DNA from 2 places in the Bordetella flabilis genome. Region 2 is predicted to be linked to the other one. Evidence: predicted binding sites of a transcription regulator. Region 2 holds the regulator's gene; the other holds the start of a gene.
The links. The regulator FliA, encoded in region 2, starts transcription of late flagellar genes. The targets are predictions, from matches to a motif close to CTAAAGTTTNNNNNNNNNNNGCCGNTA.

Region 1: a site for FliA is predicted at 5,069-5,095, ahead of BAU07_RS09240 (DUF342 domain-containing protein). Genes of this name have one in related genera too.

Annotation. Positions count from the first base shown of each region.
Region 1 covers NZ_CP016172.1:2,112,402-2,124,135, forward strand. Annotated here, with positions in the region: gene phoU (phosphate signaling complex protein PhoU) at 1-67, shown strand, start outside; gene BAU07_RS09215 (oxidative damage protection protein) at 336-608, opposite strand; gene argA (amino-acid N-acetyltransferase) at 699-2,054, opposite strand; gene BAU07_RS09225 (LysR family transcriptional regulator) at 2,335-3,297, opposite strand; gene BAU07_RS09230 (NAD(P)-dependent oxidoreductase) at 3,419-4,045, shown strand; gene BAU07_RS09235 (SDR family oxidoreductase) at 4,076-4,855, opposite strand; gene BAU07_RS09240 (DUF342 domain-containing protein) at 5,228-7,027, shown strand; gene hrpA (ATP-dependent RNA helicase HrpA) at 7,095-11,033, shown strand; gene BAU07_RS09250 (hypothetical protein) at 11,138-11,335, shown strand; gene lpxO (lipid A hydroxylase LpxO) at 11,402-11,734, opposite strand, start outside.
Region 2 covers NZ_CP016172.1:3,503,154-3,514,887, reverse strand. Annotated here, with positions in the region: gene rfbF (glucose-1-phosphate cytidylyltransferase) at 1-710, opposite strand, end outside; gene BAU07_RS15445 (TylF/MycF/NovP-related O-methyltransferase) at 783-1,556, opposite strand; gene BAU07_RS15440 (O-linked N-acetylglucosamine transferase family protein) at 1,616-5,581, opposite strand; gene BAU07_RS15435 (flagellin FliC) at 5,774-6,892, opposite strand; gene BAU07_RS15430 (RNA polymerase sigma factor FliA) at 7,067-7,822, opposite strand; gene flhD (flagellar transcriptional regulator FlhD) at 8,248-8,571, shown strand; gene flhC (flagellar transcriptional regulator FlhC) at 8,596-9,180, shown strand; gene motA (flagellar motor stator protein MotA) at 9,303-10,178, shown strand; gene motB (flagellar motor protein MotB) at 10,194-11,180, shown strand; gene BAU07_RS15405 (response regulator) at 11,193-11,585, shown strand; gene cheA (chemotaxis protein CheA) at 11,599-11,734, shown strand, end outside.

The DNA of each region.
Region 1 (11,734 bases), 1.4 Mb from region 2:
GCATACGGGCGCCAAGAATGCCGAACGGCAGGCCCGGGGCGAAGAAGAAAATACCGAAACGACCTAGCCCCGCTGTTTCGGGCGGTCGCGTCCCGATGACGGTGGCGGCGGTACCATGGCCGAATCGCGGCAGTGCAGCGTCGCCGGCAATGCGCTGAATCGCGAAGGTCCGCATGGCGGGGACCCTCGTCATGGTAAAGGCCCGGCAGCCCACCCTTCCCGACGGGTCGGGCGGGGCTACCGGGCCGCTTTGCATCAGGCGCGAGGCACCTGGCAGGCACCACGGACGGCAAGGACGCCGGTGACGCCGATACGTCCGGCGCCACCTTGGCTTGTCAGGCCGACGGCGGGACGAAGCCCTGGGCCTCCACGCTGCCGTCTTCGAATAGGAAGCGTTCCATCTGCTGCTGCAGGTACTTGCGGGCGCGCGAGTCCGCCAGGTTCAGCCGGTTCTCGTTGACCAACCGGGTCTGCACGCCTTTCCATTCTTCCCAGGCCTCCTTGGAAACCTGTTGCCAGATGCGCTGGCCCAGTTCGCCGGGGTAGGGCGGGAAATCGAGCCCTTCGGCTTCGCGCTTGAGTTTTACGCAATGAACGGTACGAGTCATGGTGGCACTGCCGGATTAGGATGGGATCGTCGATTTTACCGAAAGACCCGCCAACCCTTCCGAAAGACCCGCCGGCCGGCGCGGCGTGCTCTACAGCCGCTTGATGAACACCAGGCTGTTGCGCGAGCGGTTGTAGTGCTGCTGCTTTTCGCGCGGCAGGTCGGTGACGCCGCCCTGCGTGAAGCCGCGTTTCATGAACCAGTGCGAAGTGCGCGTGGTCAGCACGAACAGGCGCTTGGCGCCCAGGGCGCGCGCCCGCGACTCCATGTGGCGCAGCAGCAGTTCGCCTTCGCCCGAGCCCTGCCATTCCGGGTGCACGATCAGGCAGGCCATCTCCGCCATCTGCTCGTGCAGGTAGGGATGCAGGGCCGCGCAACCGTAGATCACGCCGTCGTGTTCCAGGACGGTGAAGTTCTCCACATCGCGTTCGATCACGCTGCGTCCGCGCGGTACCAGCGTGCCGTCGGCTTCCAGCGGCTCGATCAGGCTCAGGATGGCGCCCACATCGTCCACGGATGCCGGGCGCAGGTCGTCCAGCGTGTCCTCGACCACCATGGTGCCCACGCCGTCGTGGGTGAATATCTCCAGCAGGACGCTGCCGTCCAGGTTGAAGGGCACCACGTGCGCGCGGGCCACGCCGCGCTTGACGGCCAGCGACGCGTATTGCACGAATAGCGCGGTGTCCTCGTCCAGCACGCCCCGGGCCAGCAGCGCGTCGGCATCGACCCGCGCCAGTTCCGTATCGATGCTGCCGTCTTCGTTGCGCACGCCCTCGGTGGCCGAAAGAAAAATCAGCTTTTCCGCGCGCAGCGCCACGGCCACGGCGGTCGCCAGGTCTTCCATGGCCAGGTTGAACGCATCGCCGGTCGGCGAAAACCCCAGCGGCGAAAGCAGCACCACGGAACCTTTCTCCATGGCGAAGCGCATGGCGTCCACGTCGATCTTGCGCACGTGGCCCGTATGCTTGTAGTCGACCCCGTCGATGACGCCGGTCGGCCGCGCCGTGACGAAATTGCCCGAAATGACGCGGATCTGCGAATGCGACATGGGGGTGTTGGGCAGGCCCTGGCTGAACGCCGCCTCGATGTCCAGGCGAATTTCGCCAGCTGCTTCCTTGGCGCATTCCAGCGACGCCGCATCCGTGGGCGAAAGGCCGCGGTCGAACTGATGCGTAAAGCCCTTCAGGCGCAGTTGTTCGTTGACTTGCGGGCGCGACCCGTGCACCAGCACCAGCCGTATGCCCAGCGCGGACAGCAGCGACAGGTCCTGCACCAGCGCATTGAGCGCGCCGGCCTGCACCAGCTCGCCGCCGAAGGCCACCACGAAGGTCTTGCCGCGGAATGCATGCACGTAGGGCGCGACTTCGCGGAACCAACGTACGAACTGCGCGGGGGCGAACCCGGGAGCTTCGAGGGCGGAGACGGTGTCTTGATCCAGGTCGGGCATGATGCGCAAAGGGCCGGAAAGGAGCGGAAAGCGAAGGCGGCGTAAGCAAGCCCCCACGCGGAATCGCGAAATTATAGTGACGGGGGCCGGCCCCGGCGTGCGTTGCGCGCCTTTTTTTATCCAGGGGCCGCGCCAAGGCAGAGATAGGCAACACCTGTTGGCCCATGCCGCGTCGTGAATGTCCAGGCATGTGCAGTCGTCCCACAGCTTGGCATGATCCCGGCCTGCTGCCGTGATGCAGGCTGCGGCTCGGTCGCGCCTTGCCCGCGCCAGGAAGCGGTTACGTCGCTTGCGTGGCGACGCGGGACGGTTGCGGCAGCGCTGCGAAGTACGCCTTCAGAGCCCCCATCGCAACGCGGACCTTGGCGGGTTCACCCTCGCGCCCCGCAGTAAGCATCGTCAGCGGGTAGCAGGGCAGGCGCCGCTGCGGCAGCACCCGCATCAATAGGCCCTGTTCCAGGGCCGGGCGTACATCGGCATAGAACAGGCGGGCGATCCCCATGCCTTGCTCGCACATCTGCCGCAGCGCGATCTGGTGGGTCGTCGTCGCCCGCGCCTGCAGGGCGACCTGCTCGCGCGTGCCGTCCTCGTTCATCAGCTCAAGCGCGAAGGGAGCGGAAGAGGCGTACTGGAATCCGTTCGCGACCACGGTCTCGCGAACATCCCGCACCACGGCGAGCCATTGATGGCGCTCCAGGTCGACGACCGAGTTCGGGACCCCGTGCCGCTCCAGGTATGCCGGTGACGCGCAGAGCACCGTCTCCATATCGCACAGCTTGCGCCCCACCCAGCTGGAGTCGGGCAGTCCGCCCACCCGCAGCGCGATGTCGATGCGCGACTCGACGAGGTCGATCAGCGCATCATCGACGATCAGGCCCAGCCGAAGTTGCGGCCATTGCGCAAATACCGGCGACAGCGCCGGCGCGACATGGGCGCCGAAGCCGAGCGGCGCTGCGATACGGAGTTCGCCCGCCGGCGCCTCGCGCGCCTGATCCAGCGACGCGGCGGCAGCGTTCGCGGCTTCCAGCAGACGGAGGCAATGGGGGTGGCAGCGCTCACCGGCCTCGGTCAACGCGATCCTGCGGGTCGAACGACGCAGGAGACTTACGCCGAACTGGCGTTCCAGCCCACTGATGATCTGGCTGACCGCGGAGGGCGTCAGCCCGAGCCGCCGGGCTGCCCCGCTCATGGAACCGGCAGCCACGACCTCGGCGAACACGGCATAGGGTTTCAGGTCGGTCATTTATTAGCCAGGCTTAATAAGTGTTTAAGAAAAGGCCGACTTATAGCCGAATCTTTAATGGCAAATAATAGCCGAGGCCGCACAGGTGGCCACTGTTCAACCTCTCGAAACGGGCTTTCCCATGAAAATCGCATTGATCGGCGCCACGGGCTACGTCGGCGCCAGCCTTCTTTCGGAGGCGCTCGCGCGCGGCCACCGGGTGACTGCGGTCGTCCGGCACGCCGGCGACCGGCTCCGGCCGCACGCCAACTTGACCGTTGTCGAAGGCGACGCGACGGACGCCGCGGCGCTGGCCAGGGTCGTCCACGGCCATGAGCTCGTGATCAGCGCCTTCAATCCCGGCCTCGATGCCGATGGGATTGGCGCCCGGGCCATCGTCGAGGGCGTCAAGCGGGGCGGCGTCGGCCGCCTGCTGGTGGTGGGTGGCGCCGGTTCGCTTCATCTGCCTTCGGGCGAGCGGGTCGTGGACCAGCCCGACTTTCCTGCCGAGTGGAAGGAGGGTGCGCTGCGCACGGCGGCTTTCCTGGACTGGCTGCGCGGCGAGCAAGCGCTCGATTGGGTCTTCCTGAGCCCCGCCGCGATGCTGGCGCCGGGAGAACGCACCGGCCGATACCGGGTCGGCAAGGACGAACTGCTGACCGACTCCAACGGCGAAAGCCGTATATCGCTGGAGGATTACGCCGTGGCGATGCTGGACGAGGCGCAGCGGCCCCGGCACCACCAGGCGCGTTTCACCGTGGCCTATTGACCCGGCGCCGGTGGCGCCGGGCATTGCGCCTTACAGCGTGCCGGGATAGACGCCGCCGTCCAGCACCAGGTTCTGCCCCGTCATGAAGCCCGCGCGGGCGCCGCACAGGAACGCGCAGGCGTCGCCGAATTCCGCCGGATCGCCATAGCGCCTGGCCGGCACGCGTTCACGCCGCGCCGCCAGGATCGCCTCCGGCGTCTGTCCGGACGCCTGGGCCGCCATCGCCGCCGTGCTGCGCAGGCGATCCGTATCGAACGGCCCCGGCAGCAGATTGTTGATCGTGACGTTGTGGGCCACCACCTGCCGCGCCAGGCCGGCGACGAAACCGGTCAGGCCGGCACGCGCCCCGTTCGACAATCCCAGCGTGTCGATGGGCATTTTCACCGCCGCCGAAGTGATATTCACGATGCGGCCGAAGCGGCGCGCGATCATCGAGTCGATGGTGGCCTTGATGAGCTCGATGGGGGTGATCATGTTCGCGTCCAGCGCGTTCATCCAGTCCTCGCGCGACCATTCGCGGAAATCCCCCGGCTTCGGGCCGCCGGCATTGTTGACCAGGATGTCGGGCGTCGGACATGCGGCCAGCAGGCGGTCGCGGCCGTCGGCGGTCGTCACATCGGCAATTACCGTGGTGATCGTCGCGCCGGTTTCGCGCCGGATGGCGTCGGCCGCCTCTTCCAGCGCCTCGGCGCCGCGCGCCGACATGGTGACCCGCACGCCCTCGCGTGCCAGCGACAGTGCGCAGGCACGGCCTAGTCCCTTGCTGGACGCGCACACCAGCGCCGTCCGCCCTTCGATGCCCAAATCCATCTCTACAATCTCCTTTTCGGGTCATGGAACCAGCGCCGCAGTCTACGCCGCGCCGGCGCCGGCCGAAAGGCGCGCGGCCAGGTTCTGCGGCGCCGCCGTCCGCGAAAGCCCCCACCCGTCGCGGGAGCCGGCCGTCGGGGCGGCTGGCCCCGGGACAAAAAAAGGAATTTTGAGAAAAAAAGGGTCGCAACTTGCAGTTTCGAAATTAATAATTTGAAATACGGCCTGCGCCGGGCGATACAGCCGCCGGTTGCCCTTGATTAACAACGATTCCAAGCTGACATGGGGACGCGGGCGAGTGCGAGGTGCCCCCGTTGGGGACGGGCCTCACCGTCGTGCCCGTTTCGGTGATTTCTTCGAGGAAACACGGCAGTGACGCAAAGTTATTGGTTGACTCTGGACCCGTCGACGCGTGAGCTGCGCGCCGGGTTCCGTCCCGCTGCCGCCGCCGCGCCGCCGGATGCCGACATGATGCATGCGGCCCTGGCGGCCCGTGGCTGGACCGCCGAGGCCCTCGACCGCGCCGCGCTGGCGGCTTTCCTGACCCGCTGCCGGGAAGCGGCCGCCCAGGTCAGCGGCGAGGTGCTCAGGCAGCACCACGCCAGTGCCGAGCTGGCCACGGCTGGCGCCGTCGGCGTAATGCAGGAACTGGCGGCTATCGAAAGCAATGCGGCGCGCCTGGGCGCCACGCTGGAGTTGATGGACCCTTCCGAACCGGCGGCCGATCCGGCCGCCATGGACGGGAGCGAGGTGGTAGAGGCGGTGATCGGCCAGGTCGTCGATGGCAGCTTCGAGCTGGAGATCACCGAGGACCGGCTGCAGGTCCTGCTGACACTGCACGCCCGGCGCGGTGGCAGCGCCGTGCAACTGGCCGACGTGCGGGCCGTGCTGGCCGAGCACAAAGTGGTCTACGGGCTGGACGAGGACGCGCTGTTGCAGGCGGTGGAGCGCGGCGTGGCCGACGCGGTGCCGATCGCGTCGGGCATACCCCCCAAGCCGGGCTCTCCCACGCGCTTCGAAAGCCTGCTGCAGCGCGAGCGCGCCGCCGCATCCGCAGCCGACGACAACGCCCTGGTCGACTACCGCACGCTTGGCAACCTGGTCCTGGTCAGGACCGGCATGCCCTTGATGCGGCGCATTGCCGCCACGGAGGGCATCGACGGCATCGACGTGTTCGGCAACCCCGCGCCGCCGCCCGAACCCGACGACATTCCCTACGACGACAATCTTTCCGGCGTCGTGCGCGACCCGAACGACCCCGAGGTACTGGTCGCCGCCATCGACGGCGCGCCTTCCGTCATGCCGGCCGGCGTTTCCGTCAATCCGGTGGTGGAGGTGGACGCGGTCAACCTGTCCTCGGGAAACATCAACTTCGAAGGCACGCTGCAGGTTCGCGGGGACATCACCACCGGCATGTCGGTCAAGGTCAGCGGCGATGTGCTGGTCAGCGGCACGGTGGAGGCCGCGCAGATCGACGCGGGCGGCAATATCGTGGTCAAGGGCGGCATCATGGGGGCGGCCGAGGGTTCGTCCACCACCGATGCCGCTGCGCGGCTCGCGCAAGTCACGGCGCGCGGGTCGGTCCAGGCCATGTTCATCGGCAACGCCAGCATCAGCGCCGGCAAGGATGTGGTGGTCGAGCGCGAGATTCGGCAGAGCGACGTGGCGGCCGGCGACAGCGTCACCGTGGGCTTGAAGGGATCTACCCAGGGCAACATCAACGGCGGGCAGGTGCGCGCGCTGCGTTCGGTGAAGGCCGTCACGCTGGGCACCATGGCCGGGGTGCGGACCGTCATCCAGGTCGGCGTGAATCCGCACGCGCAGGCCCAGCGCGAGGCCCTGCAACGCACCCGTAAGCGCTTGACCGAAGAGAAGGCCAAGCTGGAGCAACTGCTGATCTTCCTGCGCCAACATCCGGAGAAGGCCGCCAATGGCATCGGCGAGCGGGCGGTGCAGACCCATGCCAAGCTGTTGAAGGACCTGGCGGGGGTGGACGCGCGCGAGCGGCGCCTCGCGGCGGAAACCGCGGTCAGCGAAGAGGCCACCATTCATGCGGCGCGCAAAATCCATGGCGGGGTGGAACTGGTGATCGTCAACCGCCGCGAGGAAGTCAGCGAGGACCTGCCCGGCGGCACGGCCAAACTGTCGGATGGCAAGCTGATCATCCGCTAGCGATGGCGGCGGGGGCGCGCATTCCGTTGCGCGACCCGCGGCGCGGCGAAAAACTATAATGGCGGCAATGACCGTCAAGCCCCAGACTTCCCCTCGGCGCGGCCGGGCCGCGCCCGCGCCGGTCGTCCCCAATCCTTCGGAAACGCCGCGCAGGCCCGCCGCCGCGCCGCGTGCCATTCCGCCCATCCGCTATCCCGAGGACCTTCCCGTCAGCGGCCGCCGCGACGAGATCGCGCGCGCCATCCGGGATCATCAGGTCGTGATCGTCAGTGGCGAGACCGGCTCCGGCAAGACCACGCAGTTGCCCAAGCTGTGCCTGGACATGGGCCGGGGGCGCGATCGCATGATCGGCCATACGCAGCCGCGCCGCCTGGCAGCGACCTCGGTCGCGCGCCGCATTGCCGATGAACTGCAGACGCCGCTCGGCGAAGTCGTGGGTTACCAGGTGCGGTTCAACGACCGCACCGGTCCCAATGCCGCCATCAAGCTGATGACCGACGGCATTCTGCTGGCCGAGACCCAGCGCGATCCGCTGCTCAAGCGCTACGACACCATCATCATCGACGAGGCGCACGAGCGCAGCCTGAACATCGATTTCCTGCTGGGCTACCTCAAGCGGGTGCTGCCGCGGCGGCCCGACCTGAAGGTCATCATCACCTCGGCGACCATCGACGCCGAGCGCTTCGCACGCCATTTCGCTTCGGCCCCCGACCGCCCCGCGCCCGTCATCGAGGTGTCCGGCCGGCTGTATCCGGTCGATATCCGCTATCGGCCGGTGCGGCAGGAAGATGACGAGGCGGATGCGCCGGCGACCGCCCGCGCCGGTCGCGAACGCGCTTCCGACGAAGAACGGGACCTGGTCGACGCCATCGTCGACGCGGTGGACGAGTGCGCCCGCCATGGCCCCGGCGACATCCTGGTCTTCCTGCCCGGCGAACGGGAGATCCGCGAGTCGGCCGAGGCCTTGCGCAAGCACCATCCTGTGGGCACCGAAGTGCTGGCGCTCTACGCGCGCCTGTCCCAGGCGGAGCAGGAGCAGATCTTCCGCCCGCGCGGCAGTGGCCGCCGTGTCGTGCTGGCCACCAACGTCGCCGAAACATCGCTCACGGTGCCGGGTATCCGCTTCGTGGTCGATAGCGGCCTGGCGCGCGTCAAGCGCTATTCCTGGCGCAACAAGGTCGAGCAACTGCGCATCGAGCCGATCAGCCGCGCTTCGGCGAACCAGCGCGCCGGCCGTTGCGGCCGCGTGGGGCCCGGCGTCTGCATCCGGCTCTATGACGAGGCCGATTTCAATGCCCGCGCGCCGTTCACGGATCCGGAAGTGCTGCGTTCCTCGCTGGCCGCCGTGATCCTGCGCATGAAGTCGCTCAAGCTCGACGACATCGAGGATTTCCCCTTCGTCGAGGCGCCGCCGGGACGGGCCATCGCCGACGGCTACCATCTGCTGCAGGAACTGGGCGCCATCGAACCGGCGCGGGCCGGACGGGAGGGCGGTGACGGCAGCGCCGAGCCGGGCGACCAGGCCGGCCCCGCGTTTGTCCTGACGCGTATCGGGCAGGACCTGGCGCGCCTGCCGCTGGATCCGCGCATTGGCCGCATGATCCTGGCCGCTCGCGAACAGCAATGCCTGGCTGAAATGCTCATCATCGCCTCGGCCCTGTCCATCCAGGATCCGCGCGACCGGCCCATGCACGACAAAGAGGCCGCGGAGAACGCGCACGCCAAGTTCGCCGACGACAAGTCGGAATTCCTGTCCTTCCTGAAGCTGTGGCGATGGTATGGCGAACAGGTGCAGCACAAGGCTTCGCAACGCAAGTTGGTGGCCTTGCTGCGCCAGAATTTCCTGTCGCCGCTGCGCCTGCGCGAATGGCATGACGTCCATAGCCAGTTGGCGGCCGTCATCGGCGAGCAGGGCTGGCGGCTGAATACGACGGAAGCGACGTTCGAGCAACTGCACATGGCGCTGCTCAGCGGCCTGCTCGGCAATATCGGCTACAAGAGCGACGAAGGCGGCCATTACCAGGGCGCGCGCGACATCCGCTTCCACATCCATCCGGGTTCGCGCATGGCCAGGAAGGCGGGGCGCTGGATCGTCGCCGGCGAACTGATGGAAACCACGCGGCTGTATGCCCGCTGCGTGGCCCGCATCGAACCCGCCTGGATCGAAAGAGCCGCGGCCCACCTGTTGCGCCGCAACTGGTCCGATCCGCGCTGGGAGAAGAAGGCCGGGCAAGTGGTGGCCAACGAACGCGCCACGCTATACGGCCTGGTGATCTACGCCGGGCGCCGGGTGCACTACGGTCGTATCAATCCGGACCATGCGCGCGAGATCTTTATCCGCGAGGCCCTGGTGCCCGGGGAAATCGACACGCGCCTGCCTTTCGTCGCCCACAACCGGCGCCTGATCGGGGAAATCGAAAAGCTGGAGCACCGCGCCCGGCGGCCGGACATCCTGGTCGACGATACGCTGATCCATGCCTTCTATGACAGGCTCATCCCGGCCGGGATGAGCCAGGCGGCCACGCTGGAAAAGTGGTATGCCGGCCTGGACAAGGCGGCCGCCGAGGCGCTGCTGCTGACCCGCGATGCGCTGATGCGGCATGAAGCGGCCGGCATCACCACGGAGGTCTTTCCCAAGAAAGTCGAATGGCAGGGCGTGCAGATGGCCCTGGACTACCATTTCGAGCCCGGGTCGCCGCGCGACGGCGTGACCCTGTCCGTACCGCTGTTCGCCTTGAACAAGATAGACGCGCAGCGTTGCGAATGGCTGGTGCCGGGCATGCTCAAGGAAAAAGTCCACCTGCTGCTGAAGTCCCTGCCGCAGAAGATCCGCCGCCACTGCGTACCCTTGCCCGACTACGCGGCGGGATTTTACGAACGCTGGTTCGACCGCCTGGATGACCCGGGCCAGGGGCTGCTGGATGCCCTGGCCGCGGACATGTGGGAGCAGGTCAAGGTGCGGCCCCTGGCGGCCGATTTCAAGCTGGAAACCTTGCCGGCCCACCTGTTCATGAATTTCCGGGTGGTCGACGAGCACGGCCGCATGCTGGCCGCCGGCCGCAACCTGGCGCAGCTCAAGGCCGAGCATGGCCGCCAGGCGCAGGCCGATTTCCAGCAGCTCGCCGCCCAGGACACGCAGGTGGCGCAGGCGTTGGCGCAGGACGGGCTGACCTCATGGTCCTTCGGCCCGTTGCCGGAGATCATGGAGATCCGGCGCAAGGGGCAGTCCGTCATCGGCTACCCGGCCCTGGTCGATCGCGGCGCCCACTGTGACCTTGACGTCTTCGACGACCCGGAAGAGGCCCGCAAGCATCATCGCGCGGGCTTGCTGCGGCTATTTCGCATTGCCCTGCGCGAGCAGGTCAAGTTCCTCGAAAAGAACCTCCCAGAGCTGACCCGCATCGGCATGTTGTTCATGCCGCTGGGTACGCAGGAGGAACTTCGCGACCAGATCATCGACTGCGCCCTGGCCCAAGCCTGCCTGGCCGACCCGTGGCCTGCCGACGAGCGCGCCTTCGAAGCGCGGCGGGCCGAGGGCAAGGGCCGCCTGGGGCTGCTGGCCCAGGAGGTCGCGCGTCACGCCGCTGCGGTGCTCACGGAATGGGCTGCCGTGCAGCGCAAGCTGCCGCAGGCGCGCAGCCACGCCGCCGCGTATGCGGACCTGCAGCAGCAGATCGGGGCGCTGGTCCCGCGTACCTTCCTGCGCGATACGCCGCATGGCCAGCTGGTGCATTTCCCGCGTTACCTCAAGGCCGCCGTGGCGCGCATCGACAAACTCCGTGCCGACCCGGCGCGCGACCAACGGCTCATGGCGGACATGGCGCCCCTGCTGACGCACTACCAGCGCGCGCGGGCGGCGCTCAAGGGTGCGCCCGATGCGCGCCTGGACGAGTTCCGCTGGCTGTTGGAAGAGCTGCGCGTGGCGCTGTTCGCGCAAGAGCTGCGTACGCCGATGCCGGTGTCCGTCAAGCGGCTGCAGAAGGCCTGGGAGGCGATGCAGCGCTAAGGCAACACCGCGCCGCGCCAGGGACGCAGCCGTTGCCATATGGATGGCGCGCGGCCTATCATCCCCACAGGAAGTCCTACCGGTCATATCTCGAGGAGAAGACCATGAGCGACCTCATCCTGTCCGCGCGGGCCTACCGTTCCAGGGCCTCCGCGCCACGTTCCCAGGCCGGCGCCCCCGGCGAACCGCGCCGGCGACGCTTCAAAGTGCTGGGAGACGTGGTGGACTATGTCACCGAAGTGATGGCCGAGATGGAGCGCGGCCGGCAACAACACCCGGTGATATCGGCCTACCGGCCCTAGGCGCGGATCTCTCGACACCGCGAGCATACGCGGGCGCCGGCCGCCTGCGCGGCGGTGCAGCGGTCGTCAGATCAAGACGAAGGCGCCTACAACCAGCACGACCAGGCTCCATTTCACGGCCTTGTAGAGCGGCTTGTTCCAGGACTTGAAGCGCTTGCGCGCCTGGTCCAGGCGCCAGTGTGCATGGGTCAGGCGGTTGATCGCGCCGGTCTTGTCATTCTCGTCATTGGGAGAACTGGCCGCGGACATCACCACCCGGCCGAACCAGCCGTTGAAGGCTTCGGCCCAGCGCCACCGCAGCGGCCGCTCCACATCGCAGAACAGGATGATGCGGTTGCGGCCGGACTGGTTGTGCGCTTCGTGGATATACGTTTCGTCGAACACCACGCCTTCGCCGTC
Region 2 (11,734 bases):
CGCAGTGTGTCCATGGGCTGCCAGAAGCCATGATGCTCATAGGCCATCAGCTGGTTTTCCTCGGCCAACTGCATCAGCGGTCCCTCCTCCCATACTGTGTCGTCGCCGTGCAGCAGTGAGAGCACCTTCGGCGACAGGACGAAAAAGCCGCCGTTGATCATCGCACCGTCACCTTTCGGCTTTTCCTGGAAACGGCGGATCCGGCCTTCCTGAATGTCCAGGGCTCCAAAGCGGCCAGGTGGGTAGGTGGCCGTCAGCGTCGCGGCTTTTCCGTGAGCTTTATGAAAAGCGATGGTTGCGCCGATGTCGAGATTGCTCACCCCGTCCCCGTAGGTGAAGCAGAAGGCTTCTTCCTCTTTCACATAATGAGCGACCCTGGCCAGGCGGCCGCCGGTCATGGAGCCGTCGCCGGTATCGACCAGCGTCACTGTCCACGGCTCCGCTCGCATCTGATGAAAGTGCGTCGTGTTCGACTTCATGTCGAACGTGATGTCCGACATGTGAAGAAAGTAGTTGGAGAAGTACTCCTTGATCATGTATCCCTTGTGGCCACAGCATATGATGAAGTCCTGTATGCCGTGATGGGAATACATCTTCATGATGTGCCATAGGATTGGCTTCCCGCCGATTTCCACCATCGGTTTCGGTCTCACCAACGTCTCTTCGCTTAAGCGGGTGCCAAGACCCCCAGCCAGGATGACGGCTTTCATTGGACTGCAAGCCTCAATAGGTTTTTGCGTGCAAGAAGGGAAGCATTCCCACTATCTGCGGGCATTCCAGCATCACAGCTGGATGTACGAAATCCATGGCTCGAAGGGGAAGCGCCGTATCTCATATTTGCCGATCCCCACCACTTCCTGCAGTGCAGCCGTTTCTCCCGGAAAGGACTCGCAGTTCAGTTCGTCGAACGCAATGATGGCTCCCCTCGGCATCCTGGGCATGAACAGTTCCAGGGCCTTCTTGGTTGGCTCATACAGGTCGAAATCCAGGTAGAGCAGCGACACGACGATGTGCGGATTCGCTTCGAGGTACGCCGGCGCCGTTACATTGAAGTCGCCCTTGACGAGTTCGATGTTCTTGATATGAGACAAGTGCCGTTCGTTGTTGTATTTTTCTACCGACAGGCTGATGTCTTCGAGAGTGCTGCCTTTCAAGTCGCCCGTCGCGCTGACCCTCACGCCTGCGTTGTCCTTCGCCTCGTCGACACTGGGAAATCCTTCGAACGTGTCGAAGCCGACAATCTTCCTGTTGTAGTTGACGGGTTCATGAATGTTGGACAGCTGGGCCCAGGTAAAAAGCCCGGCGCCGTTGAAGACGCCACACTCGACGATGATCCCGTTGACCGGAAGGATCTTTTCGAAAATCCTCTCCTTTGCGATGAACCGGGCCATCGAGCGCTTGCTTATGAATCGGGGGAAGGATTCGAGCTTGTCCAGAATGGAGATGTCGGCACTCTGGAAGGCCTCTTCTGCCAAGCTGTAGACAGTCATGTCTTTGCTGCTATGCCGTCCCGAATGGGCATCCTTCGGCAATTTTGAATCTTCGGTGTGGCTCATTTGATCGCTCGACTTTACATGGTCAGGAGGCTGCGGCAGGTCGCGGCGTCGTTCGTCGTTCAGCCCGCTTTGGACGGATTCCGGGCGATCCGCACGATCGACTCATCGGCGCCGACAGCGCCCAATTTCTTTACCAGGGATGCCGAGAAAGTCGGAATCCTCGTGAACTCGGGGAACTTCATCAAGGCGCGCACATATCGATCGAGATGATCCTTGCCGTGGCCAAGGACGAACGGAATCTGTGCCAGCGCACGACCTGCAGTCGATTCCAGCATCTTCGCCAGATGGTCTGGCTGGCTCGCTAGCAATTCCTTGATCATGTCTATGACGCCGCCGTACATGTAGTCGTCGGGATATTCCCAGTGGATCTTGTTGAAGACCCGGTGCGTCACTACGTGGGTATTGGTATAGATCGTCGGGTGGTTCAGCAATGCCTTGCTGGTAATCCACATGGGGGAATACAGATGGCGGCCTATCTGCCTCCTGTACCCCGCGAGATCGATAACATCACGCCTCAATATCCAACGGGAAAATACGTGGCCATGCCAGAAGAGGGTGCGCAGAGACTCCGGACCGGCGGGGAAGCGGCGGAAATGATGTTGCTGCTCGGCCTTGTCTGGCAGCGGAAGAAGCAGGTGATCGGGCACGAGGCCGCCCTCGGCGTTGATTTGCCTTAGCGGAGACAGGATGAAGCCCACGTTCGGATCGCATCGCACGCTCTCGCGAATGACACTGACCGCCTGCGGCATAAGCCAGTCGTCGTCGGTAAGGGTGATCACCCATTCGCCGCTGGCCTTCTCGAATATGAACGCCATGTTCAACTCGGCGCCGACATTCTCGTCTTGCCTGTAGGCCTTGATGCGCGGATCCTTGAACTCCGCCAGAACGTCCTGGGTATGGTCGGGCGAGGCATTGTCGCTGACAATGATCTCCAGCTCATCGCAATCGACGGCCAGGATGCTATAGAGGCAGCGACGCAGATCGTCGGCCCGATTGTAGGATGGCACCACGACCGACACGAATGGCCTTTTCCCGCCCATAGGCGAACGTTTGGTCGCCTGACTGTCGGCCTTGCTGCTCGGGACATCGGACCCTGGTGGCACCCTGGGTGACGCGGTATGCGTTGGGTCGCGTTCTTGCGAAGATGGAACGGCCATGGCCGGACGGGGCAAGGCCTGCTGTGTTGGTTCCATAGCGGCAGCCTTCGACTCGCGCTCCTGTTCCCCGCTCTTAGGTAGCTGTGCAGCGAGATAGGCGTCTGCCGAGCTTTCTCCCGTAGCCTGCAAAACGCGGTGGGCCAGGTCGGTAGCGCGATAAGCGCCGTGAAGGATCAAAGCAAGTTTTGCACGCTGGTTGTTGTCAAGTGCTTTGATGCGCTGCTCGTCGGGCACGAAAACGGCGTCGCAGCTTAGCAGTTGGGATTGGACATCGCCGTACACTCTTCTGAGTGTCGGATCCGAGAAGAGGCTTCCCATCCGCTGGTTCTCCAGTCGAAGCAAGCGGAATCCGTATCGGGCCAGTTCCCTGCCAAGATCGGCCAGTTCGCTTTGTCCATTGAAGACGTCCGTGAATAGAACCCTGGCATGGACGATCAGGAGATTGGGCAGCAATCGTTCGGCGCCTTGCAGGAGCTTTACGTTGTCGTGCGATTCACTCAGAACCAGCCAGTCCAGCGTATCCAGGCCGTCAATGCGGTCCAGTCGGATGGTCGCGATGGGTAACTTGGCCAGCACAGTGGCGGCCTGTTGCATGAAGGTCTGCTGCCTGGCGGGGAGCAGGGGCTCCAGCGTCCCGGTCAATTCCGTGTCGAGGCATGTATAAAGCACGCCCGGCTCGCCGTCGCCGAGGGCGACGTGCGGCTGATGGTGGTGCAGGAGTTTGTCCGCCTTGAGCCGGGATACCTCCTGCAGCCTGCTGGCCGGATCGATGACAACGATGGTCAACGCTCCCGCCTGATTCAGTGTCTGCATTGCAGGCGCCGTGGCAAGGATTCCGCCATGATCCAGCGCAATAATCTTGCCCTGGATGCCGAAGTGAAAGTCGCCCCCTTCCTGTGTTTCCTGAAGCGAGGCATCGAAGTCGGGCTGCACTATTTCCATCGGCGCGTCCTCATCCTCGAACCACGGCTTGCCTTCGGCGGTGAAGGCCAGCGCGGCAGGATGCTTTCCGGAGCAATATCGCTGCCATATCGCACGCAGGGCATTGGCGAGGTTCCGCGCGAAACGAGGTCCGTCGCACACGGCAGACTGCAGCAGGATCTGGCGTAGGTGGGCCCGTATCGTGGACAAGCTATCCAGGTCGCCCACCAGCTCGAGCGCGCGTTGGCGATATTCGTCCCAGTCCTTGGCGACCAGTTCGGGCATGCCGGCGTTGACCAGGTGCGTGGCCGAATGACGGCCGGCGAAGGTAGGGCCGGGCAGGGTCACGACCGGCACGCCCATCAGCATGGCTTCGCAGGTCGTGAGGCCGCCAGAGTAGGGCCAAGGATCCAATGCGACGTCCACATCGTTGTAGCGCTCGAACACCTCGTAATGCGGCGAATGGCCTTCCAGTCGGATGCGATCTCCGGCAATCCCGTGGTCGGCGAAGATGCCGCGTATCCGTTCGCAGACTTCAGGGCTTTCGTAGGATCCGCCTTTCAGGAACAACTTCGAGCCAGGCACGGCGCTGAGCAGGCGCGCCCATTCGGCAAGCAAAACGCCGTTTATTTTTGTCGGGTTGTTGAAGCATCCGAAAGTGATATGGCCGTTGCGCCGCGCGGGCAGCGGACCGACGTCAGGCACCCGCGCCGGCGGCATATAGCAGATGTAGTCGTCCGGCATGCGGATCAATTTCTCGGTGTAGAGATGATCGCTTCCCGGCGGCGACTCGATGGCGTCGCTCAGCAGGTAATCGATGGCTTCCACGCCGGTCGTGTTGATCAGGCCGCCGACCCATTTCACTTGCACCGGCGCCGGCTGCAGCGTCATCGTCCGTATGCGGTTGCCGGCGTTATGGCCGGACAGGTCTATAAGAATGTCGATGCGGTCTTCCATCACCCGCTGCGCCAGCTGCTCGACGGTAAGGGTTGCAATGGGCGTCCATTGCTTGGCAACCCTCATCAGCCGACGCGTGACGCTGTCCACTACGTTGTTCGTGGTGTATGCATAAATCTCGATGCCGAGCTTGACCAGGTGCTCGAGCGCGGGCGTGGTCATGGCACCAACGGGATGCTGGCGAAAGCCGTCCGAATACATCCCTACACGCAATATCCGCCCGGGCGACAGATCGGCCGGAATTGGCCGCTTGCCCGTCTTGGGCGGCGCAAAGCGCGCACTCCAATCCTTGCACGCGTTGAGGATATCCTCGGCCGTCCGGTCCGGCATATAGTGAAGCAGCGTCAGCCGATTGGATAGCGGCACGGGGTCCGTGGCGGTCAACGATGCGGCTTTGCGATAGCATGCTTCCGCCTCGTCCAGATCGCCAAGGTCTCGGTTGATATTGCCCAGGTCGTTCCAATGGGTCCAGCCGTTCCTGGGGTCTTGCTGGATCAGCTTCTGGCAGATGACCGCGGCCTGGTCGAAACGCCGCAGGCGGGTCAGCAGTTGGACCTTGCGGGACAGCGCGGCGACATCGTTGGGCTTCTGTTCGAGCACGCGGTCCGCATAGGTAAGCGCGACTTCGTTCTCGTCGCTGCGGAACAGAATATCGGCCATGCCCTGGTTGGCTTCCGCAGCATCGTTATCCAGCGTAAGCGCGTGTTCGAAGTGATTCTTGGCCAGCCTGTCGTTGCCGGCGCTTGCCTCGAGTTGACCGAGCAATATCCATGAGCCGGCATCCTCGGGCGCCAGATCGGTCGCCTTTTGCAGCGCCTCGCGACCTTCATCCAGTTCGCCGGTCTTGCGCAGCAGCGCGCCCAGCTCCTTCCACCCCGTCGGTTCCCAGGGCAGGCGGCGGGTGCGCGCCCGCGCCTGCTGCAGGGCCATACGCTGCGCGGCGACGGCGGATACTTGGTTGCGTAGCGGGGGAAGCGAGGATTTTGCCATGGTGCCCGGCGGAGGTGTAGAGGTTCGCAGGTAGCTTACCTGCGAGGCCGGTGCTGCAATCGAGCAGTGAAACCGTGAAATTCGCCCCAGTTCGCCAAAAATGACAAACCCCTGGCAAAGGCCAGGGGTTTGTCCGGAAGGCGGGCCTCGCGGCCCGCTTCCATGCCCTTTTGGGGATCTACCGTGCGGCGATTAACGCAGCAGCGACAGAACCGTTTGCGGGACTTGGTTGGCTTGCGCCAGAACCGAGGTACCAGCCTGTTGCAGGATCTGGGCACGGGTCATGTTCGACACTTCGGTCGCGTAGTCGGCGTCTTGAATACGCGAACGGGCGTCGGACAGGTTGTTGACCGTGTTGTTCAGGTTCGCAATCGTTGACTCGAACCGGTTCTGGATCGCACCCAGGTCGCTGCGCAGCGAGTCGACGTCGGACAGGGCCTTGTCGATGGCGGCCAGCGGATCGGTCGTGGAGGCGTAGATCGGCTTGCTGGTATCGATCGTGAACTCGGCGGTGGCGCCCGCGGCCGTAGTGCCCGCAGCTGCGTCGGTCACCTTGACGTCGGCGGCGAAGTACGCCGTCGCGCCGGCGGCGTCGGTACCAACAACGAACCAGTTACCGTTCTCGTCCTGCAGAACGTCAGCGGCAGCGAAACCGGTGGTGCCGGCGGAGTCCGTAACCGTGACGTCGCCAGCGGTGACAGCGGCGCTGGAGCCAGTGTTGTCGAGACCCGACACCGAAGCGGCGGTGCTGCTGCCGTAGCTGGTGGTCGCGCCCTTCGGGCCGTTCAGGCTGAGGCTGTCCAGGCCCAGGGTGCCGGCATCGATCTTCTTCAGATTGATGTCGATGGTCTGGTTGTCGTTGGCGCCAACCTGGATGGACAGGCTGGTGTCCTTGGCCAGGACGTTCACGCCGTTGAACTGGGTCTGGGCCGAAACGCGGGTGATTTCGTCCAGGCGCTGGTTCACTTCAGCCTGGATCGAATCCAGGTCGGACTGCGAGTTCGTGCCGTTCTGGGCTTGAACCGTCAGTTCGCGGATGCGCTGCAGGTTGTTGTTGATTTCGTTCAGGGCGCCTTCGGTGGTCTGCGCGAGCGAGATACCGTCGTTGGCGTTACGGGCAGCCTGGGTCAGGCCGTTGACGTTCGCCGTGAAGCGGTTGGCGATGGCTTGGCCAGCGGCGTCGTCCTTGGCGCTGTTGATGCGCAGGCCGGAGGACAGGCGCTCGATCGCGGAGCCCAGAGCGGACTGCGACGTGTTCAGGTTGTTCTGAGCAACCAGCGAGAGGTAGTTGGTGTTGATGACTGCAGCCATGAATAGCTCCCAAGAGAGAAAGGCTTCTTCAAACCGGGCAGCTATGCCGCCCTGCGGTACGGATCCACCTGAAACGAGGCGTCAGGTGCACCGCTGCCTGGGTAACGGCAAGCTGGCCTAAACCTTTAGGGGGAGGGGGTGCGAAAAGTTTGCGGCGTCGGGGCGGCGCCCCGGTCAGGCGGCGTAGGCCGTGCGGAAATCTTCGGGGGCCTGGTGCCAGGCGCCATCCTTGAGGCGGGCGCGCAGGCGGGCCATGGCCTGCGAGCGCAACTGGCATACGCGCGCCTCGGTCACGCCCATGACGGCGCCGACTTCCTTCAGGTTCAGTCCCTGCTCATAGCACAGGGACAGCAACAGCTTTTCGCGGTCGGGCAGGGCGCCGATGGCGTCGATCAGCGCATGGCGGAAGTCCTGCGCCAGCAGGTTGTCCAGCGGGTTGCCGGTCGAACTGGTCTCGGAATTCGTGCCGGCCCAGTCGGCGTCGCGGGTCTCGCTGCCGTTTTCGGCGCCGAAATCCTCGTAATGCACGATCTGGGCACCCTGGGCGTCATATAGCAACTGGTGGTATTCCGGCAGGGAGACATCCAGGTGGGCGGCGATTTCGGCTTCGGTGGGCGGGCGCATCAATTGTTGCGCCAATTGGGCTACCGCCTGGTCGATGCGCTTGGCCTTGCTGCGCACGCTGCGCGGCAGCCAGTCTTGGTTGCGCAGTTCATCCAGCATCGCCCCGCGGATGCGCGACGTGGCATAGGTCTCGAACTGCGCATCGGCCACCTCCTGGTAGCGGCGCGCGGCGTCCAGCAGCCCGATCATGCCCGCCTGGATCAGGTCGTCCAGCTCGACGCTCGCCGGCAGGCGTGCCAGGAGCTGCAAGGCGAGCTTGCGCACCAGCGGGGCGTAATCGGCCAAACGGTCTTCTGAAAGAGGCATCGCAGTCGAGCGTGGAGGTTGGTCAGTTGGCCATCGGCCGGTGTTGCCTGGAGACGACAGTGGGACATTGCAACGACCCGGGCCTCTACAGGGGATCCGGGAGGCGGCGATTTCCGTCTTCAGGGTCCAATTGTGGGTAATTCACGCCGTTTCATTGGCACAAAGACACAACCTTTTAAATGCTTGTTTACGGAATTGCCATAAACTAGCGAAGTTCTTTGTTGCTATATATGTCGTTTAGGTGCGATATTTGACCTTAGACAAACATTTGTCATGTTTGACATACAAAATGACATTGCACATGGTAAATTGTATGACTTCTGGGAACAAAAGATACATTTCGACATTTTCCAGCAGTAATGGTTGACCAGCGTGGTCCCCAGACCGTCCAGGACAGTCCTAAAGATAGTGAACAAGGGAATGCAATGAACCAGCCTCCAAACTCTTTGCTCGCTGACATCCGCGAAGTCAACCTGTCCTATCTGCTGCTTGCGCAGCGGATGCTGCGCGACGATTACGCCGCCTCGATGTTCCGCCTGGGATTCAGCGAACAGGTCGCGGACATCCTGCTGCGCCTTTCGCCGGCCCAGCTTGTCAAGCTGGCCAGCTCCAGTTCGCTGCTGTGCCGCTTCCGCTTCGATGACTACAGCCTGCTGTCCGCGCTGACGCACGATGTGCTGGGCGGTGCGCTGCAACAGGCCCATGCCACCATCCTGCTCGCCAAGCAGCCCGTCGAACAGCTCGCGTGACTTTACCTGCATCTGCATAGGCTCATGGCTATCAAAAGCGTATCCCAAGAAGCCGACGAGATCCTGCTGGCGAGCGCCATGATCGGTCTCGGCGCCCGGCTCCAGGTCCTGGAATCGGAAACCAGCCTGAGCCACGACCGGCTGGCGCGGCTGTATCGCGAAATCCGCGGCTGCTCGCCACCGAAGGGCATGCTGCCTTTTTCGGTGGACTGGTTCATGACCTGGCTGCCGAATATCCACTCGTCCCTGTTCTACAACGTCTACAAGTTCCTGAACGAGAACACGGGCAGCAAGGGCGTGCGGGCGATCATCGACGCATATCGCCTGTACCTCGAACACGCCGGCGTGGCCGACCTGGACCAGAGCGAGCCGGTGCTGAGCTTCACGCGCGCCTGGATGCTGGTGCGCTTTTTCGACGGCAAGATGCTCCAGCTGTCGGAATGCCGCCAATGCGGCGGCCATTTCATCGCCCACGCGCACGATCCGCGCGCCGACTTCGTCTGCGCGATCTGCCGCCCGCCACCCCGCGCGGGCAAGACGCGCGCCGCCGCCAAGGAGCGTGCCGGCCGCCGTGCCGCCGCCGCGCCCGCGGCCGCGCTCCCGGTCTGACCGTCCGGACTCGATAACTCCAAAAAGCCACTGAAAACCCCCCGTAAACCACGCTTTCGTGCCGGGTGTATGGGGGGATCATGGGCGTTGGGTAAAACGTCTACGCTTGGCAGGGGCCTGATGTGTTGATTGTCATTGGTTACTTGGTGGTTATCGTGTCCGTCGTCGGGAGCTTCATTGCCCTGGGCGGACACATGGGCGCGCTGTACCAACCGTTCGAATTCACCTTGATCGCCGGTGCGGCCGCGGGTGCCTTCCTGGCGGGCAACAGCCGCAAGTCGCTCCAGCTGGTGAAGGTGGCGGTGCCCAACGCGCTGCGCGGCGGGCGCTACGGCAAGGACGTGTACATGGAACTCATGTCCTTGATGTACGTGATCCTGAACAAGGCACGCCGCGAGGGCCTGATGGCCATCGAATCGCACATCGAGGATCCCGCCTCCAGCCCGATCTTCACCGAGTGTCCGCGCATCATGAAGGACCAGAAGCTGATGGAGTTCATCACCGACTACCTGCGCATCATGATCAGCGGCAACATGAGTTCGTTCGAGATCGAAACGCTCATGGACGAGGAAATCGAAACCTTCCGGCATGAGCGCCAGGTGCCGGTGCAGGCCTTGCAGAACGTGGCCGACGCGATGCCGGCCTTCGGTATCGTGGCCGCGGTGCTGGGCGTGATCAAGGCGCTGGCGGCGGTGGACCAGCCGCCCGCCGTGTTGGGTGACCTGATCTCCAAGGCCATGGTGGGAACCTTCCTGGGCATCCTGCTGGCCTATGGCTTCGTTTCGCCGCTGGCTTCGCGCGTCGACCGCCAGACCAGCGAGGCCGTCAAGATCCTGGAATGCATCAAGACCACGCTGCTGGCCAGCATGAACGGCTACCCCCCGCAACTGGCGGTGGAGTTCGGCCGCAAGGTGCTGTTCTCCGGGGTGCGTCCGTCGTTCGCCGAACTGGAAGAGCACGTGCGCCAGGCCAAGACGCAAACGAGCGGCAAGGCCTGACGGAGGGTTCTGCGCATGGCGCCCGTCAACAACCACCGCGTGGTGATCCGCCGCAAGAAGGCGGCGCACGGCGGCTCGCACGGCGGCAGCTGGAAGATCGCCTACGCCGACTTCATCACCGCCATGATGGCGTTCTTCCTGGTCATGTGGCTGATCAGTGTCGTGCCGCGCGAGGAGCTCAAGGGCATCGCCGAGTACTTCCGCATGCCGCTGCGGGTCGCCCTGACGGGCGGGCCCAACAGTTCGGCGGAGACCAGCGCCATTCCCGGCGGAGGCGCCGATCCCCTGCGCAGCGAGGGCGATGTGCGGCGCGCCGACGGCAACCGCGTCCAGGCGCAGGTGCCGAACGAGGCCGAGCGGCGTGACCAGCGGCGCCTGGAGGATCTGAAGAAGCGCCTGGACAACCTGATCGAAAGCAGCCCGGTGCTGAAGAATTTCCGGCCGCAGCTGCTCATCGACATGACCACCGAAGGCTTGCGCATCCAGATCATCGACAAAGAGAACCGGCCCATGTTCGCCACGGGATCGGCCGAGGTGCGGCCCTACATGCGCGACATCCTGCGCGAGCTGGGCCCGGTGCTGAACGAGCTGCCCAACAAGATCAGTATTTCCGGCCACACCGACGCCAGCCAGTATGCGCGGGGAGAGCGCGCCTACAGCAATTGGGAGTTGTCGGCCGACCGCGCCAATGCGTCGCGCCAGGAACTGGTGGCCGGCGGCATGGCGGAAAACAAGGTTTCCCGGGTGGTGGGGTTGTCATCGAGCGCAAGCCTGATTAAGGATGACCCTTATGCTGCCGTTAACAGACGTATCAGCCTGGTGGTCTTGAACCGGGCCACGCAGGAGCGGCTGGATCGTGAAAGCGCGGCGGCGGCGGATATCACCGGCCGGGATGCGCGCCAGATCGGCGAGACGCTGGTGCGCCCGACAACAGCGGGGCAGGCAGCCGCGACGCCGGGCGCCAGCGCGCCCGCCGCCGCGCAGGCCCAATCCGCACAATAGGAGCTATGGACGATGACGGCGACGATACTGGTCGCGGACGATTCCGCGACGATGCGCATGATCGTGCAGGCCACCCTGACGGGCGCCGGCTGGACCGTGCTGGCCGCCGGCAACGGCAAGGATGCCCTGGCGCTCGCGCTGGAGCAGGCCGTGCCGGTGGACCTGGTGGTCAGCGACTGGAACATGCCCATCATGGGCGGCTTGGACCTGATACGGGGCTTGCGCGACGCCGACCGCTACCAGGACGTGCCGGTGCTGGTACTGACGACGGAAGACGATGTCGAAAGCAAGACCGCGGCGCGCGATCTGGGCGTGTGCGGCTGGTTGCAGAAGCCGGTGGATCCGGACCTGCTGATCGAAATGGCGTCCGAGCTGTTGGGCCAGCCCGGCGAGCAGGCGCGTTGAGAAGAAGAACGTCATGAGCGGTCTTGACCTGAGCCAGTTTTACGAGACGTTCTTCGATGAGGCGGACGAGCTGCTCGCCCAGATGGAGCAATTGCTGCTCGACCTGGACGCGGGCGCGCCGGACATCGAGCAGCTGAACGCCATTTTCC